4 regions of the Janthinobacterium sp. BCJ23 genome follow, and region 2 is predicted to be linked to each of the others. Evidence: predicted binding sites of a transcription regulator. Region 2 holds the regulator's gene; each other region holds the start of a gene.
The links. The regulator FNR, encoded in region 2, switches genes on or off when oxygen is low (the NO sensors DNR and NnrR bind a similar motif). The targets are predictions, from matches to a motif close to TTGATNNNNATCAA.
Positions count from the first base shown of each region.

Region 1: AC54AG_RS00560 (universal stress protein) is a predicted target of FNR. The motif match lies at 841-854, and genes of this name have one in related genera.
Region 3: AC54AG_RS23340 (universal stress protein) is a predicted target of FNR. The motif match lies at 901-914, and genes of this name have one in related genera.
Region 4: cydD (thiol reductant ABC exporter subunit CydD) is a predicted target of FNR. The motif match lies at 1,520-1,533, and genes of this name have one in related genera.

Region 1 is NZ_JCAQAW010000001.1:129,819-132,019, forward strand. Features, by position in the region: gene AC54AG_RS00555 (protein phosphatase CheZ) at 1-468, opposite strand, end outside; gene AC54AG_RS00560 (universal stress protein) at 936-1,403, shown strand; gene AC54AG_RS00565 (response regulator) at 1,559-2,201, shown strand, end outside.
Region 2 is NZ_JCAQAW010000005.1:374,561-376,761, forward strand. Features, by position in the region: gene AC54AG_RS18635 (response regulator) at 1-472, opposite strand, end outside; gene fnr (fumarate/nitrate reduction transcriptional regulator Fnr) at 712-1,470, shown strand; gene AC54AG_RS18645 (FixH family protein) at 1,474-1,998, opposite strand; gene ccoG (cytochrome c oxidase accessory protein CcoG) at 2,053-2,201, opposite strand, start outside.
Region 3 is NZ_JCAQAW010000009.1:63,442-65,642, reverse strand. Features, by position in the region: gene AC54AG_RS23340 (universal stress protein) at 1-817, opposite strand, end outside; gene phbB (acetoacetyl-CoA reductase) at 986-1,732, shown strand; gene AC54AG_RS23330 (TraR/DksA family transcriptional regulator) at 1,895-2,201, opposite strand, start outside.
Region 4 is NZ_JCAQAW010000004.1:418,025-420,225, reverse strand. Features, by position in the region: gene cydD (thiol reductant ABC exporter subunit CydD) at 1-1,454, opposite strand, end outside; gene AC54AG_RS16140 (GbsR/MarR family transcriptional regulator) at 1,594-2,145, shown strand.

The DNA.
Region 1 (2,201 bases), on a different contig from region 2:
CACATCTTGCGCCGGCATGCCTTCGTCGAGCGTGTTCAGAACCTTGTTGGCTGCCTGTTCGGTCAGGGTGGCGACGTATTCCAGACGGTCCTGGGCGTCGACGATCTGCGACGACGCTTCCGTCAACGCCTTGTCGTAGCCCAGTTCGCGCAGCGAATCGTGCAGCAGGCGCACGATGCCGCCCAGGCGCTCGAACATCGGCTTGTCGGACTGGTCGACGGGATCGGCCGCGTCGCTAGGCGCATCGGCGCTGGCCACGGGCGCCGCTTCCGGCGCGGCTGGCGTTTCTGCCGCAGCGGCTGCCGGCACGGCGGCGCTGGCCGACACGGAGTCGAACAGCGCGTCGAAATCGTCATCCGCAATCACGGCGGGAGCGGGCGCGGCGGCAGGTGCGGGCTGAGCCGCGGCCGCACTTTGCGCAGATACTTCATCGAATAATGCGTCGAAATCATCAGCGGCGTTGGTCATATCCCTGCTTCTCCATAATTTGTCAAAATTCCGCCTGAACTGTGCGTTTTACAGACTGATACCCACAATTTCTCGATTAAGATGATTTGAGGCAATACCGCTGCGATGGTGCGAGTGTAGCAGGGCGCCGCCCTGTTGGTAAATCTCAAAACGCGCTTCCTGGTGCAAAGCTGGTCCACAAGAGCTTTTCCACCAGGAAATAAGTGTTCCTGCTGTTGTATTTTGAAATACTACCATTGGCGTGGGTGCAAGACCACGCGCAGTACAACAAATCCTGCTTCCGGGCGCCTGCGCAACAGCGCAGTATGGACATCGTTGCAGCTAAAACACGATCTTTCTGCCAATGTTGTCTATACTGAAGGTGCAGTTGTGTTGATAATTATCAAGTCTTTACATGAATACAATGCTGCCGCCGCGTCTACAATAAGAGGCGTTGCGTGCGCTCAGTCACCGTCAAAGGATCTGCCATGTATAAGAAAATTCTGATCGCCACGGACGGCTCCACCGTCTCCAACTTGACGGCCTGTGCCGGCGTTGCCTTTGCCGAACAGATGCACGCCGACATCCTTGCCGTGTACGTGGCGCCCGAATACCAGTACCCGGTATACATCGAGATCATTCCGCCAAGCTACCCCAGCGAGGAGGAGTACCGCATCGCCATGCGCAAGGCGGGCGCCGACCACTGGCAGCCCATCCTCGACGCGGCCGCCAAGCGGGGTCTGGAAGCGACGGGCTTGACGGCCTTTTCCGACAGCCCCGCCCTGAAAATCGTGGAAGTGGCGCAATTGCAGCATTGCGACCTGATTTTCATGGGCTCGCATGGCCGCAGCGGCTGGGGACAATTGCTGCTGGGCAGCGTGACCAACAAGGTGCTGTCGCACTCAAAACTGCCGGTACTCGTGCATAGGCTGATCAAGGAACCACCATCGGAATAAGGGGTCACATGGCCACGCAGACCGCCGTTGCCGGCACATTAAGAAAAAGGCAAATTTTCGGCCGCGTCAGTTAAAATGGCAACGTTTCTCGTTTCTCAACATTTGATTGTCCGGTGACGGACAGAGCAGATTTCACGCATCCAGATTGCCCGCCTATGATACGTATTGTGATTGCCGACGACCACACCATCATGCGAGAAGGATTGAAGCGCATCCTTGACGGCGCGCCGGACATCGATATCGTGGGTGAAGCCATCGACGGCTTTGAAGTACTCAACCACGTACGCCAGGGCGGCTTCGACCTGCTGCTGCTCGACCTGTCGATGCCGGGCCGCAGCGGCGTCGACCTGATCCGGCAAATCCGCAGCGAGGCGCCGAAGCTGGCGATCCTGATCCTCACCATGCACGAGGAGGAACAATATGCGGTGCGCGCCATCCGCGCTGGCGCGCAAGGCTATCTGACCAAGGAAAGCGCGGGCACCCAGCTCGTGGGCGCCATCCACAAGGTGGCGTCGGGACGTCCGTATATCAGCGCCGAGGTGGCGGAGCAGCTCGTGCTCAACATTATGATGCCGAATGAAAGCTTGCTGCACAAACAGTTGTCGGACCGCGAGTTCGAAGTCTTTTCCCTGCTGGTGGCGGGCAAGTCGATCACGGAAATCGCCAACAATCTGCACCTGAGCGTCAAGACGGTGAGTACGCACAAGACGCGCATCATGCAAAAGATGGGCATGAGTTCGCTGTCGGAAATGGTCCAGTACGCCGTGGCGCACCGCCTCTTATCCCCCTTCAAGACTT
Region 2 (2,201 bases):
TCTGCACGATGGGCATGCCGCTCGACTTGCCGAGCATCGGCTCGGTGATCATGGGCTGGCGCGTGCGCAGCACGGTCTGGAAATACTCGCGCTCGGCAACGTTGATGCCGGCGCGCCCCGCCACTTCCGGCATGTCGGCCACGACGGCGCCATGTGCATCGAGCACCAGCACGTCGTCGAACAGCACCAGCATCGAGCGGCGCGAATAGTATTCGCGCAATTGGGCCGGCTGGGCCATCAGTTCCGGCGGCTGCTGCCTGGCCGTCAGGGTGACGATCTGCAGCAGCATGCCCAGCTTGTCGTCGAGCTCGGCAGCGGTGCGGCTGATCAGGGACGACTGCTGGCTCAGCAGTACTCGCGTGAAGTCGTCGCGCATATGCTGCACCTGGATCATGGTGACCAGCGCGATCATGGCGATCGAGGTCAGGCTGGTGGCCAGCGCGACTTTTGCTTTGATGCCGAGAGGCTTCATGATTTCCTTTTCAGTACCGGGCGGCACAGGCGGCAGATAATGCTGTTAGGAATTTTCCTATCAATACATCAAGTTGGCAAGCGGCGCCGCGCAAATGGCCCTCCCCGCATGGGCTTTTGACGATGTTGCCATATAATTAAAGTCGGAACGTCGTTTATTCGCCGAAATTGCCGTGAAATTGGCACACGGCAACCCTGTATGCAGTAAACTTGTTGTTGCATTTTCTAAAAGGTACCGACATGACTGAAGCGCTACTCACTCCAACCTTGCCCACAGTGACCGTGGAAGCGTTGCGTGCGCGATGCTCGACCTGCAGCATGCATCAATTGTGCCTGCCGATGGGCCTCGATATGGGCGACATGGACAGGCTGGACCAGATCATCGGCCGCCGCCGCAAGATCGTGCGCGGCGCCTCGCTGTTCCGCATCGGCGACTCGTTCCAGAACCTGTACGCGATCCGCCTGGGACACTTCAAGACGTACCAGATCAATCCGGGCGGCGAAGAGCAGGTGACGGGTTTCCAGATGGCCGGCGAACTGCTGGGCATGGACGCCATCAGCGCCGACCGCCACCACTGTAATGCGGTGGCGCTGGAAGACAGCGAAGTGTGTGAAATCCCGTTTTCCAGCCTGGAACAATTGCTGGGCAATATGCCGACCCTGCTGCGGCATTTCCACCGCATGATGAGCCAGGAAATCACGCGCGAGCAAAGCGTGATGCTGTTGCTGGGCAATATGCAGGCGACGCAGCGTTTTGCCGCCTTCATCGTCAACCTGGCGTCGCGCTATGAGGCGCGCGGCTATTCGAGCAGCAAATTCCAGCTGCGCATGTCGCGCGAGGAAATCGGCAACTACCTGGGCCTGACCATCGAGAGCGTCAGCCGTTTATTGTCGAAATTCAAGAAGGAAGGCTGGCTGCGCGTCTCGAACCGCGAGATCGAGATCCTGCAGCCTGCCAAGCTGAAAGCCATTACAGCCGGTACCGACGTCTGCAAGTAAGGCTTATAGCTCTTCATCCGCATGCAGCGCGATGCTGCGCTGCACGGGCCAGGTCCAGATGCCGGACAGGCGCCACTCGCGCTTGTCGTTTTCCACCAGCACCTGCCAGCGGCTGCGCTCGAGCATCGGCAGCGCGACCGAGAAATTGCCGGCCGCATCGGGCTGCACCAGCAGCTTGATATCCTTTTCCGGCAAAGTCGCATGCGCCAGGTGCAGCTGCAACGGCCCCTGATAGGCCTTGCCGAAGCTGTGCACGGAACCGGTCAGGCGCGCTGACGCCACGTCGTACGCCAGGCTCGTATCCATGGCCAGGTCGCTGGCGATCGTGTCGCGCTTCAAATCCTGGTTGATCGCCTTGCCCTGCTTGTAATAATCGCCCACCACCAGCGCGTCGGGCTGCGTAAACGCGATATAGCCCATGAAGCTGCCGACGACCACGGACAGGCCGGGACCGATCATCAGCAGCCATGGCCAGCGATGCTTGTACCACGGTGCAACGGGAGGCTGCAGTTTCAGACTGTCGGACATGGTATTTCTCCTGTGTAAACGGCCAGCCCCCATGCGGGGACCGGCCTTCCTGCATTAACGCGGCACGATGAAGACCGCGCTTTCACGCACATGCAGCGACGGGTCGTCCAGCGATTGCAATTCGATCGCAATCTTGTTCGAGCCCTTCTCGCCCACGCCGTGCGGCACGCGCAGGCGGATCGGCCAGCCCAGCGTTTCCGTCG
Region 3 (2,201 bases), on a different contig from region 2:
TGACGCCACCGAGGATGGTTTCGCGCAGGCGCGAATGGCCATACGCTCCCATTACCAGCAAGTCGGCCGACAGGTCGGCCGCCTGCGACAGCAGCGCCTCGCCGATATCGCCGCGCCGCACGCCACCGCCATCGAGCAAATGCAGCCGCGCTTCCACGCCGTGGCGCGCCAGGTATTGCGTCAGTTCCGCGCCCGGCTGTTCGCCGTGCTCGGCGGCATGCACCTGGGCATCGAAGATGGCCACGTGGACTTGGCCGGCGCGCTGCAGCAGGGGCAGGGCGGCGCTCACGGCGCGGCTCGCTTCCTTGCTGGCGTTCCAGGATATGAGTACATTGCGCGCGGCCGCCGGCGGCGCCAGCAGGGGCAGCGGCGGCGCATACGGCACGATCAGCACGGGACGTCCCGAATGCAGCAGCACGTAGGCGGGAAAGTCGCGCATCACGGACGGTGATTTATCCTTGGCATTGTATTGGCTGATGACGACCAGATCCGCGTAGCGGGCCAGCAGGCTGATGCCGCCAGCCGCCTCATCGTCGAGCACGCGCTGTTCGAACGAAGCGACGCCGGCCGCGCGCACCTGCGCCTCGAAACCGTCGAGGGCGCGCGTGGCCCGGTCGCGCAGGAAGTTCAGGTGCAAGCTCAGGTTCGGGTCGGCATCGAGGTCGGGCTGGTTCTGGTACAGCAGGCGCGACACGCCCGTCAGCGCCACGCCCGTCAGGTGGCCGCCGCAAGCCTGGGCGATGCTGGCCGCTGCTTCGATGCGGGCGGCGCGCCCGGCGCTGTCGTCGATGTGGAGCAATACGGTCTTGTACGTCATGGCTTGTCCTCTCGCTGTGCAGTAGCGGCCATTCTGGCACAGTCCGGGGTGCCGGCCGCGCACGACTGCATCAGGCTGAGCACTTGATCTGGCGCAAGGCTGGCAATAAAAACTGCTCCTACACTTGATGCCACGCAGAACAACCATAACAAGCGGGGAGAGACAGTCATGAAGGAACAAAAGGTAGCGCTGGTCACGGGCGGCATGGGCGGCCTGGGGACGGCCTTGTGCCGCCGCCTGCATGGGGCGGGCTTTGCCGTCGTGGCCGCGCATACGCCGGACAATGCGCGGGTGGCAAGCTGGCTCGACGAGCAGCAGGCGCAGCAGTATTATTTCCATCCGCTGGCCATCGACGTGACGGATTTCGCTGCCTGCAGCGAGGCCGTGGCCAGCGTGCTGGCGCAGTTCGGCCGCATCGACGTGCTCGTCAACAACGCCGGCATCACGCGCGACCAGAGCATGCGCAAGATGGAATTGCCGCACTGGTCCGAGGTCATGCGTACCAATCTCGACAGCCTGTTCAACATGAGCAAGCAGGTGCTCGAACCGATGCTCGAACATAAATGGGGCCGCATCATCAATATCTCGTCCGTCAACGGCCAGAAGGGCGCGTTTGGCCAGTGCAACTACGCGGCCGCGAAGGCGGGCGTGCATGGCTTCAGCAAGGCGCTGGCGCTGGAAGTGGCGCGCCACGGCATCACCGTCAACACGGTCTCGCCCGGCTACCTGCGCACGCAGATGGTGACGGCCGTGCCCGCCGATATCATGGAAACGAAGATCCTGCCGCAAATTCCCCTGGGCCGCCTGGGCGAGCCGGACGAGGTGGCGGCCCTGGTCGCTTACCTGGCGTCCGACGAGGCCGCGTTTGTGACGGGCGCGAACATCGCCATCAATGGCGGACAGCACATGAGTTAAGCAAGCATACAGCTTGCACAGAGGCAATGGCAGTAGAGGAGACCCGTCCACCCAGCCGGCGCACAGACGCTGGCGGCGGACGGCAGGCAATGGCAGTCACGCTGGAAAACAAGGGCAGGGCAGCGATGCCTTGCCCTTTGTTGTTGCGCAGTCATGCAGCCGTTATGGTACCGGGCGCCGGGCTTTTTCCAGCCGCGTCTGGCAATCGATGCACAGGCGCGCTTCGGGGCGGGCGTTCAGGCGCGACAGGCCGATGGCTTCGCCGCAGTTGTCGCACAGGCCGTAGCTGCCATCGGCAAACTTGGCCAGCGCGTGCTTGATGATGGCCAGCTGCGCCTGATTGTGCTCGGCCGCTTCGCTGACGAGGGCGTTCAAGGTGCGCACGCTGGCGTTGTCGGCCGGCGAGGCTTCGATTTCATTGAGCAAGGAGGCGCGCGCGTCCGCTTCGGCCGCTTCGTTCTCGATCTGT
Region 4 (2,201 bases), on a different contig from region 2:
GCTTCGCCGCCGGACAAGCCCTGGCCGCCATCGCTGAGCATGACGGCCGGCTGCGCCTGCGCCACCTTGGCCAAGTCCGCCAGGTGCAGCGCCTGCGTCACCTGCGCGGCGTTCGCCCCAACGCGGCCCAGGGTCACGTTCTGGCTGACGGACGCGGCAAACACGTGCGGGCGCTGACCCATCCAGGCCATACGCTGGCGCAAGGTATTGACCGTGCTGTCGGTCAGGCGCACGCCGCCGATGCGGATGTCGCCGCCGCTGGCGGGCAGCAAGCCGGCCAGCAGGGACAGCAAGGTGGTCTTGCCGGCGCCGCTGGCGCCCAGCAGGGCCACATGTTCGCCAGCGCGCACGGTCAGGTCGAAGCCGTCGAACACGGGCGCTTCGCCGGGATGGGCAAAGCGCAATTGCCGGAGTTCCACGGCGGGCGCCGCCGCCACAGCCATGGCGGCGGCGGAAACGGCCGCCACTTCCACACCAAAACCAGGCAAAGGCACGCCATCGGCCGCCAGGTCGTGCAAACCGGCCAGGCCCGCTTCGCCGGCCGCCTTGTCGTGCCAGACGGCGGCCAGTTCGCGCAGCGGCTCGAAAAACGCGGGGGCCAGCAGCAGGATGAACAAGCCCTGCCCCAAGCTCAGCTCGCGGCCCCAGGTGCCGAAATGGATGCTGCCCAGCAGAGAGAAACCGATGAAGGCCGCCACCATGGCCACACCGAGCGCGGAAAACAGCTCGAGCACGGCCGACGACAAAAAGGCGATGCGCAGCACCACCATCGTGCGCCGGCGCACGGATTGCGACGAGGCATCGAGCCGTTCGGCCGTGGCGTCGACGGCGTCGAGCGCGCGCAAGGTAGCCAGGCCGCGCAGGCGGTCCAGCAGGAAGGCGTTCATGCTGCCCATTTCCACCATCTGCGCGCGGCTGGCCGCTTGCGCGCCCATGCCGACGAGCGCCATGAAGACGGGAATCAAGGGGGCGGCGATGAGCAGGATCAAGGCGGCGATCCACGACAGCGGCGTCACCACGGCGAGGATCACGAGCGGCACGAGCATCACTTTCCAGCGCGCGGGTTTGTAGCGCACCAGATACGGCACGATGGCTTCGGCCTGTTCGGCGATGACGCTGGCCGCCTGGCCCGACTGGGCGCGCTGGCGGTCCAGCGGCGAGCGCTGCGCCAGCGCTTGCGCCACCTGTTCCCGCAAGGTGGACAGGTGTGCGCGTGCCGCCGCATACATGCGCCGCGCGCCCCACGCTTCGCAGCCGGCGCGCAGCACGCCCAGCAGCAGCACGCCAACGGCCGGCAACAGGGCCGCGCGCCAGGGTGCACCGTCTTGCATGGCTTGCACGGCCCAGGCCAGCAAGGCCGCCTGCGGCAGCCACAGCAAGGCGGCGCCGCCTTGCGCCAGGCTGGCGGCACGGGGAAGAATAAAGCGGGGCAAGGACAAGGACGTGGTCGGCATCTTCTATACTTCTTGAGTTTTCAGAATTTTCTGTAAATTCGATATTTTGTATAATACTGCGAAACATGACATATATCAATTGACCCCACCAGTATGGCGTGAAAAAATTCAGATAATTATGAAAACTCAACATATCCAAATGACGCCGCTGATCCTGACCTTTGTCAGCCATTTCGGCGAGATGGGCAGCCGCTGGGGCTTTAACCGTACGGTAGGGCAAGTGTACGCCTTGTTATTTGTCGCGGAGCACCCTTTGCACGCAGATGAAATCGCGGAGCACCTGAGTTTTTCACGCTCGAACGTGAGCATCGGCCTGAAGGAATTGCAGGGCTGGGGCTTGATCCGCCAGTCGCGCATTCCCGGCGACCGGCGCGAGTATTTTTCCTCGCTGGGCGATGTGTGGCAAATCTTCCGTGTGGTGGCCGCCGAGCGCCGCCGCCGCGAAGTGGCGCCCACCCTGACGGTGCTGCGCGAAGCGCTGCTGGCACCGGCCACGGAACCGGTGGATCAATATGCGCAGGAACGCATGCGCGAAATGTATGAACTGGTCGACCTGGCCAATACCTGGTTCGACGACTTGCAGCGCCTGTCGCCCGAATCGATGGCGCAGCTGATGAAAATGGGCGCCAAGGTACAAAAGCTGCTCAACGCCAAGGATCGCCTGTTTGGCGTCAGCAACAACAACGACTGAAGCACCCGCCGCCCCCCTCCCAAATAAGCCGAGACGCCGCTAGCACAAGCTGGCGC